2 linked regions of the Chlorobaculum tepidum TLS genome follow. The protein of the gene in region 2 binds, or shares a complex with, the protein of the main gene of each other region. Links are inferred from orthologs where the notes say so. Each region holds a gene or a part of one and is shown on either strand. Other genes may lie near its edges.

The links. Proteins that work in one complex are often made in the same cells at the same time.
Region 1: the proteins of dnaG (region 2) and dnaB are in contact, whole or in part, in a crystal structure (PDB 2R6A), measured with the Geobacillus stearothermophilus proteins. The link is inferred for Chlorobaculum tepidum TLS from one-to-one orthologs. Residues at the interface, in WP_049624496.1 of Geobacillus stearothermophilus: Lys456, Leu457, Leu458, Pro459, Ala460, Asn463, Ala464, Leu467, Leu535, Leu536, Ile537, Ala538, Gln544, Glu545, Asp548, Tyr549, His552; in WP_033016901.1 of Geobacillus stearothermophilus: Ser13, Glu15, Ala16, Gln18, Glu91, Leu92, Asp94, Ala95, Val96, Pro97, Thr98, Ala99, Ala100, Asn101, Tyr104, Tyr105, Ile108.

What each region holds. Positions count from the first base shown.
Region 1 is NC_002932.3:216,331-220,405, forward strand. Bases 1,079-4,075 are described here. They hold dnaB (replicative DNA helicase), read right to left. Parts: upstream 3,347-4,075; coding sequence 1,811-3,346; downstream 1,079-1,810. Other genes in these bases: ptsP (phosphoenolpyruvate--protein phosphotransferase), read right to left, coding at 1,079-1,799; AYT24_RS01055 (uracil-DNA glycosylase), read right to left, coding at 3,387-4,013; coaBC (bifunctional phosphopantothenoylcysteine decarboxylase/phosphopantothenate--cysteine ligase CoaBC), read right to left, coding at 4,033-4,075. Also shown: more of ptsP, read right to left, coding at 1-1,078. UniProt on the Escherichia coli protein: The main replicative DNA helicase, it participates in initiation and elongation during chromosome replication. Travels ahead of the DNA replisome, separating dsDNA into templates for DNA synthesis.
Region 2 is NC_002932.3:1,492,694-1,497,295, reverse strand. What follows is about bases 673-3,630. They hold dnaG (DNA primase), read right to left. Parts: upstream 3,112-3,630; coding sequence 1,234-3,111; downstream 673-1,233. Other genes in these bases: AYT24_RS07175 (MotA/TolQ/ExbB proton channel family protein), read left to right, coding at 3,477-3,630; AYT24_RS07185 (DUF2971 domain-containing protein), read left to right, coding at 673-1,116. Also shown: more of AYT24_RS07185, read left to right, coding at 88-672; more of AYT24_RS07175, read left to right, coding at 3,631-4,220; AYT24_RS07170 (ExbD/TolR family protein), read left to right, coding at 4,230-4,602. UniProt on the Escherichia coli protein: RNA polymerase that catalyzes the synthesis of short RNA molecules used as primers for DNA polymerase during DNA replication.

The DNA.
Region 1 (4,075 bases), 1.3 Mb from region 2 along the record:
CAGTGCGCCTTGACGAACGCTTCGAGGTGCGCCTTGATGGCCGAGGCGCTGGAGAGTTTCAGGCATTCGGCGGCGAGCGCTTCGCACTCCTCGACCGTGTATTTACCTACCATCGCCTTGAGTGCCGGGATATCAGAGCTGACGATGCTGAACTCCCGGAGGCCGCAGCCAATGAGGTATGGTGTGGCCAAGGGGTCGGAACCCATGTCTCCGCAAAGCGAGACCCGGCAGTGGTTTTTCTGCGCGGTCGAAATGACGCGGTGAAGCTGGCGGATGACCGCCGGGTGGAATTTCTCGAACAGATCCTGCACGATCAGGTTGTTGCGGTCAACGGCAAGGGTGTACTGGGTCAGGTCGTTGGTGCCGATGCTGACGAAATCGACGATTTGCGTGATTTCGTCGATCAGCTCGACGGCCGCCGGCACCTCGATCATGGCGCCGATGCCCGGTTTGTCCAGCGGCTCGGTGGTGAGTGATCTGATATGTTTATAATGCTCCTCGACTGCCTGTTTGATGTGCATGATCTCCTCGACCGACGAAATCATGGGGATCAGCACGTCGATGTTGCCGTGAATGTTGGCCCTGATGACCGCCTGGAGCTGCGCGTCGAGAATCTCCGGCACGTCGATCAGAATCCTGACGCCCCGCCAGCCGAGGTTCGGGTTCGGCTCCTTGACGGGCGAGTAGATGAGCTTGTCGCCGCCGATGTCGAACAGGCGGATGACCAGCGGCTTCGGCGCGAGCATCTCGCCCATCTTGCGGTAATACTCCTGTTGTGCCGCCTCTTTTGGAGGCTTGAGATCGTCGAGGAAAAGATTTTCGGTTCTGAACAATCCCACGCCTTCGGCCCCCATCGAGTCGAGATGTTCGATCTCCTCCTTGAAATCGATGTTCGAATAGACTGAAATCCTCACGCCGCAACGGGTAAAGGCGTGACGATGAGCCATGATCGAGTCATCGGCCTCGCGTTTGCTCTCCTCTTCCCGCTTTTTGAGATAGGTATCGACAGTTTCATCCAGCGGATTAGTGATGACAAGGCCTTCGTTGCCGTCGAGAATGATGCGTTCGCCCGAAACCGCCTTCTGCGAAAAGTTGCCCAGGCCGACTACAATCGGGATGTTGAGCGATTTGCAGATCAGCGAGACGTGCGAAGTTTTGCCGCCGGTGTCAGTGGCGAAGCCCTTGATGTTGCTGCGGCTGAGGAGAATGATGTCCGCCGGCGAGAGGTGGTGCGAGACCACAATGGAGCCTTCGGGCACCCAGGAGTGCAGCTTGCGAATGTGCAGATTTCGGATGATCCGCTCCTTGAGGTCGTGCAGGTCGGCGGCCCGCTCGCGGAAGATGACGTCGTCGGAGTTGAGGAAGTGTTCGAGAAGTTTGCCGAACTCCTGCTCGATAACGATATGCGCGGGCTTCAGCTCCTGGCGGATGCGGCGGGTGATGTTGCCGGTCAGCACCGGATCCTTGAGCAGCATGATCTGCGCCTGGAACAGATCGGAGTAGAGGCGCCCGATTTTGCGGGTGGTCACCCGTTCGATCTTTTTCAGCTCCTTTTCCGACCGGTGCAGGGCGGTCATGAAGCGCTCGATCTCCCCCTCGATGTTCTCCGGCGAGAGGTCGGCGGTTTCGTGCTCGATGGTCTCTCTGACGAATTCGTAGGTCTCTCCGATGGCGAATCCCTTCGCGCTGCCGATGCCTTGATAACGGCGCTCCTTGCCTGTCGAAGCAGGGCGATCGGCAGGGTTTGCGCTCGAGTCCGGCGCGTCGCCGGAATGTTTCGGGGCTTTTCTGTAAACCATGACCGGCAGGGTTAAAAGGGTGCGGCGTCCGAATTGTTGATAAAGCTGTCCATATCGAGCGGCGGCGGCTCCGGCAGGGATGCCTCCGGATAGCCATCTCCACGGGCGGGTTCTGGCTGCTGCTGTCCGCTATCGGCGGCTGTCAGGTAGCTGTTGGCCGTGGACTGGAAGCGCCCGTACTTTTTCAGGAAAAGCAGCCTGACCGTGCCGATCGGGCCGTTTCGCTGCTTGCCGATGACCACCTCGGTTATGTCCTTGGTCGAGGAGCCATCCTCGAAGTTCTTGATGCCGTACATCTCCGGTCTCGACAGGAATATCACCATATCGGCGTCCTGCTCGATCGAGCCGGATTCGCGAAGGTCGCTGAGCTGAGGCCGGCGGTCGCCGGAGCGCTGTTCGACCGAGCGGTTGAGCTGCGCCAGCGCGATCACCGGAATGTTCAGCTCCTTGGCGAGCGCCTTGAGCGAGCGAGAAATCTGCGCGATCTCCTGCTCGCGGTTCGAGCGCCCGTCCCTGACCGGCGTGACGAGCTGGAGGTAGTCAACCACCACCATGCCGATGCCATGCTCCTGCTTCATGCGGCGGGTCTTGGCGGTCAGCTCCATGATCGAGATGCCCGGCGTGTCGTCGATGAAGAGCTTGGCGTCGGCCAGCGCGTCCATGCTGTTGATGATCTTGTTCATCATCTCCGGCGAAATCTGGCCGCGCCTCACGAGCTGCGACTCGACGTAGGCTTCGGCGCACATCAGCCTGAGCGCGAGCTGAATCTCCGCCATTTCGAGGCTGAAGAAGAGCACCGGCGTGTTGAAGTTCACCGCCGCGTTTCGCGCCAGTGCCAGCGCGAAGGCGGTTTTACCGGCGGACGGACGGGCGGCGATGATAATCATGTCCGACGGCTGGAAGCCCGCCGTGTACTCGTCGAGTTCCGAAAATCCGGATCCGATGCCCGTGACCGACGAGTGTGACGAGCCGAGATTCTCGATCATTCTCGTGGCGGTTTTGAGCAACTCCTTGATGCTGGTGGCCTTTTTCTTGACACCCGCCTGCGAGATGTTGAAGAACTGCTGCGAGGCGTTTTCGACCAGATCGAAGATGTCCATCGAGGTGTTGTAGGCTGCGCTCGAAATGTGCGACGAAATCGAGATCAACCGCCGGTAGAGGTATTTCTCCTTCACCAGCCGGGCGTAGAACTCGATGTTCGCCGAGCTGATCACCTTTCCCGAAAGTTCGCCGAGGTAGGGGCGTCCGCCGATGTTCTCCAGCTCGCCTATGCGCGACAGCTCTTCGCTTACCGTGATGAGGTCGATGGCCTGCCGCTTCTGGTAGAGCAGCATCATCGCCTTGTAGATGATCTGGTGGCGCTTTTCGTAAAAGACCGCTTCGCCGTTGTCGCCGAAAATCTGGATCACCTGTTCGATCGGATCGTCTTCGAGCAGGATGCAGGCAAGCACCTCCTGTTCGACCTCCAGCGAGTAGGGGGGCACCCGGCTCTCCTTGCTGAAGTCGATGTCACGGCTCAAATCGAGTTGCGGTTCGCGCGGCTTCATTCCTTTTCTTTTCCTCGTCTTCTCATGGTTTCCTGTGCGGTCAGCCGTTCGGGCAGACCTTGTCGTAATGCGCCCGGAGCATCTGCACATCCTCCCAGCAGAGGCGCTTCCAGTTCGGATTGCGGAGCAGCGCCGCCGGGTGGTAGGTCACGACGCAGTCAAACCCTTTCCACTTGATGATGCGACCTCGCATCAAACCCATCGATTGCGTGTTTTCGAGTATCGTGTTGGCCGCCACTTTGCCGAGCAGGAGCAGCACCTTCGGTTTGATGATGCCGAGCTGTTGCATGAGCCACGGCTTGCAGCAGTCGATTTCGTCCGCGAGCGGATTGCGATTCTCCGGCGGACGGCACTTGATGATGTTGCCGATATAGACGTCTTGGCGCTCGAAGCCGATGGCGAGCAGTATCTTGTCGAGCAGCTGGCCCGAGCGGCCCACGAAGGGGCGGCCCTGCGCATCTTCATCCGCTCCCGGAGCCTCTCCTATAACGAACAGACCGGCCTGGGGATTCCCTTCGCCGAAGACCACGTTTTTGCGCGTTTGGGCCAGACGGCACTTGCGGCATTCGACGGTGATGCGGCACAATTCGCCGAGGCCCTCCAGCGGAGAGTTCGGCTGCGCGGCTTCTTCCGGAGCGGGATCGAACAGGGATTCCTGCGTTATCATGAACGGTCGTGCTTTGAAATTAACGGGGCAGAAGCGATTCGACCGCGTCGAGCAGTCTGGCT
Region 2 (4,602 bases):
CTCTGTGGACGCCGGCCTTTTTTGTCTTTTTTATAATAAATTTACTATCACCATTGGTTAAGTCCTTGCCAAGAAAAAAAGGGTGCCATGTCCAATACGAAGAAGGGGCTTGCTACAGCTGGTTATAATGATGACCTCGCGAAGTTAGAAGAGATATTTTTGCCGAATTTTTTTTATAAAAAGATGCAATATTATTTCTCTAGCTCCGGCTTAATAAGTAATGATGTCTTGTTTGTTCACTATACATCGACAGAGTCGGCATTGGATATTATTAGAGAGAAACGGGTTCTGATGCGTAATGCTCTTCATATGCCAGACAGACAAGAGGTGCAGGATGGGTTTAATATCATGGATGGTCTTTTGTCAAATGAAAATAACCATTGGGTTGAATTTAGAAATCGTATTGAGGTGGTTTTGCCGGGAGTTGTTGACAGGGTAATGAAGATTTATAGTGATCATTCTCATGGCAGGAATGATGGAACGTATTTTCTGTCAGTGTTGGAGCATGATGAAAGTGAGAAAGAGTTGGGTCGATTGTCTATGTGGAGGGCGTTTTGTGGTCAGTCGCAGCCTGTAGCTATGTTTCTTAGACTTCCGGCTCTGTCAGCTGTTTCACAAGTTTTGCGGATATTTTTCAATCCGGTTTTATATAAAGGAAAAGGTCAACAGCATCTGGAACTTGCCGAGGTTATTAAAAATGTTGAAAATCATAAATCCTTCCTTGAACGCCTGGACCCGGATCTTGTTACCTCTGCAATAGTCTCGATGATTCTGATTAACGTTCTCTGTGTGAAGCATAAAGTATTCAAGGAGGAGCGTGAGTGGCGTTGTGTTTATTTGCCAAAATGCTTTACATCGGAGACTTCTGCGCGATTGATAGAGCCGGGTGTTGAAGAGCAGGTTGGTGCTTCGCGTAATGTGTACAAGATGCCTCTGAATGCTGCTATCGATCCTGTTCTTTCTGATATTGACCTTTCTAAAATATTCGACAGTCTGATTATCGGTCCATCAAAATCTCCTTATGCTACGTATGAAGTTTTTTGTGATGAACTGAAAAAAATCGGCGTTTCAGATGTGGAGTCAAAAGTGAGAGTTACCGAAATTCCGGTCAGATGATTGATCTATTCCCGCTTTACGGACGGACTTTTGTATAGCCATATTTCTCCTGTTCATAGATCGCCTTTTATTGCTGGATAAAAGGCAATTGTTATAAGCTGTTGAACAGGCGAAATTTTATTCCCCCAATATTCCCCTGATCGACTCGTCAACCTCCTGCTCCATCGCGCGAAATTGTTTGTTGTGTTCGAGAAGCTCTCTTGACAAGCGTTCCTGTTCGTGCGTGCTGGTGGCTGACTGGAGTTGTGCGATAATTTTCTGTTTCTCTTTCTGCAACGGTTCGAGCACCAGCGCTTTGACCGCAACGAGGAAGTGAGAGAGGCAACGGCGGGCGTGCTGTTCGAGTTCGGCAGGGGTCAGGCGCGTGGTTTCGTTGACCGGCAGGCGGAAGAGGATGTCGAAGGCGAGGTTGCTTGCGTCCTCCATGCCGATGGAGCTGATCTCAGAGTTGATGTCGAGGTGACCGTCGCGGTCATTCATTTCGCGGAATCGCCTGACCAGATGGCTGAAAATTGTTTGCGCGGCAGGATGTTCGAGGTGGAACATCGACTCATGCGAGGCGGCGAAGTCGAGCACTTCGTTGCCGTAGAAGGTGCTTTCGATCAGCGCTTCGAGGAAGGTGCGTTCCGTCACGGAGAGCGGCGCTTGCCGCGCGAGGGGCTGCGGGGCCGGTTCGCTGCGGCGCTGGCGTGACTCTCGCGTGCTGCCCCCGGTGTCGCTCGCGGCCATCACCTCGCGGAGCGTCTGGCGGCTGAGATCGAGCTTTTTCGACAGCTCGTCGATGTACAGTTCCTTCTGCACCGGATCGGCGATGAGGGCGATGCTCCGCGTCATGGCAGAAATCGCTTTTGAGGCGGTATCGGGGCTCTCCATCCATCCGGCATCCTGATAGCAGCGGAGCTGGAAATCCTGAAACGAGCTTTTTTCACTCTCCAGCTCGCCGAGAAACGCCTCCTTGCCGTAGTTGCGAATGAAACTGTCGGGGTCTTCATTGCCGGGCAGCATCACCACCCACGGCGTCAGCCCCTCCGAGAGCAGAATGTCGATGCCCGCCAGCATCGATTTCTTGCCTGCGTTGTCGCCGTCGTAGAGGAAGAGCACGCGCGAGGTGTAGCGCTTCAGGATTTTGGCCTGGTAGCGGGTGAGCGCCGTGCCGCACGAGGCGACCGTGTTGGTGAAGCCCGCCTGGTGCATGGCGATCACGTCCATGTACCCTTCGACGAGAATGGCCGTTTCCTGCCGCCGGATTTCGTTCTTGGCGGCGTGCATCCCGTAGAGCAGCTTCGACTTCTCGAAGAAGGCGCTCTCCGGCGAGTTGATGTACTTGGGTGTTTCGGCGTCGTTTGACAGCGTACGCCCGCCGAAGCCCGCCACCTGGCCGCCGACGGTCAGAATCGGAAAGATGATCCGGTTGCGGAATGTGTCGTAGAGAGTGTTGCGCTTCGGGTGGCGCGTCAGGAGGCCGAGGCTGACGAGATGCTCGACCGGTGCTCCGTCACGCTCCGCCGCATGGAGCAGGTGATCCCACGACTCGGGCGCGAAGCCGAGGCCGAAGCGCCGGATCGTGCCGGGTTCGAGTCCCCGCTTGCCGGTGAGGTAGGCGAGCGCCGCGCTTCCGGCCTCGCTTTGCAGCGTGCCGTGGAACAGCTTCGCCGCCCAGCGCAGTGTGTCGAACTGGCTGGCCTCCCGTTTATCCTTTTCTTTGGCCTTCTGTTGCTGGTATTTGCCGATGTCGATTCCGGCGCGTTTGGCCAGCATCTCGACCGCTTCAGGAAAGCTCACCTTCTCCATCTCCATGACGAAGGTGAAGACGTTGCCGCCCTTGCCGCTCGAAAAGCATTTGTAAATCTGCTTGTCGGGCGAGACGATGAACGACGGGGTCTTCTCCTGCGTAAAGGGCGAGAGCGCCTTGAAATGGCGGCCCGAGGGGTGCAGCCTGACATAATCCGACACCACGTCAACAATGTCCGTGCTCTGGCGGACCTCATCAATCATGCGTTCCGGTATCATGCCTGTAATGTTCTCATTCTTTTCCCGTTTTGTTCGATGCTATGATAAATTGAAAATAAAGAAATCGCAATGCCTTGCGAGCCGTGTTTCAATAGAAGAGGTCTTATGCCGATTTTTGTGAAAAAAATGCTTTTCCAGGCGATTTTCCTGATGCTTCCTTGTCTGACTCATTGTTGTGTCAGTGCTTTATTACTACATTATCACAGTGATAGTCGCTCTTTTTGCCTCGATGTTTTCAGATGCCGCTCGGGTCTCAACTCCTGGACGTATGACTGCCGGATGAGCTTGATCTGGTTTCGGAGAGGCTTTTTTATGGATTCCGTTACTTCCAACATCTCAATACCAACCATATGAAGCAGGGATTTTTTACGGCGATACTGATTGTGGTGACCTACGCGGTATCCCTTGGTTTTTATGTCTGGATGGGCACAACACCACCGGAGTCCATGTTCCATGCCGTCTGGAAAGGCGGGCCGATCGTGTCGGTGCTGATGGCGCTGATTCTGATGGTGATCGCCTACATCGTCGAGCGGATCGTCGCGCTAAACAAAGCTTCCGGCAAAGGCTCCATCACGGAGTTCGTACAAAGCCTCAAGCAGGATGTCGATTCGGGCTCCATCGACCAGGCCATCTCCCGCTGTGACGACCACCAGAGCTCCCTCTCCGCCGTGCTCCGCGCCGTGCTCGACCGCTACAAGATGCTCGCCGTACACAACGTGACCGACCGTGAGAAGCGCATCAGCGAGATGCAGAAAGCTGTCGAGGAGGCGACCCTCATGGAGATGCCGCTGCTCGAAAAGAACCTCGTCGCCATCTCGACCATCGCCTCGATCTCCACGATGGTCGGCCTGCTCGGTACCACGCTCGGCATGATCCGCGCCTTCTCGGCGATGGCCACCAGCGGCGCGCCCGACGCGGTGCAGCTCTCGCTCGGCATCTCCGAGGCGCTCTTCAACACGGCGCTCGGCATTCTCGGCGGTATCATGGGCATCGTCACCTACAACGTCTTTACCAGCCGGGTTGACCGCTTCAGCTACCAGATCGACGAGGCGGCGTTCTACATTATCCAGACCCTTGGCAGCAGTAAATCCTGATCTCGAACCATGTCCAAAATCAAGGCAAAAAGGGTAGGGTTCCGGCTTGACATGACGCCGATGGTCGATGTGGCATTTCTGCTGCTGACCTTTTTTATGCTGACCACCAAGTTCCGTCCGCCGGAAGCGGTGACCATCGACCTGCCGTCGTCTCATTCGAACATGAAGCTGCCGGAGTCCGACGTGCTGACCGTGACCATCGCGAAGGACAACTCAATCTACATGGGCGTTTCGTCGCAGCGCACCAGGGAGCGGCTGTTCGATATGGTCGTGAGGCCGAAGCTCGAAAATGCGGGCGTCTCCAAGGCTGCGGTGGCCGATTCGCTCAGCAGATTCAGGCTCGACGACAGCTTTAAAATCGAAAAAGAGGAGCTGGCCCGCT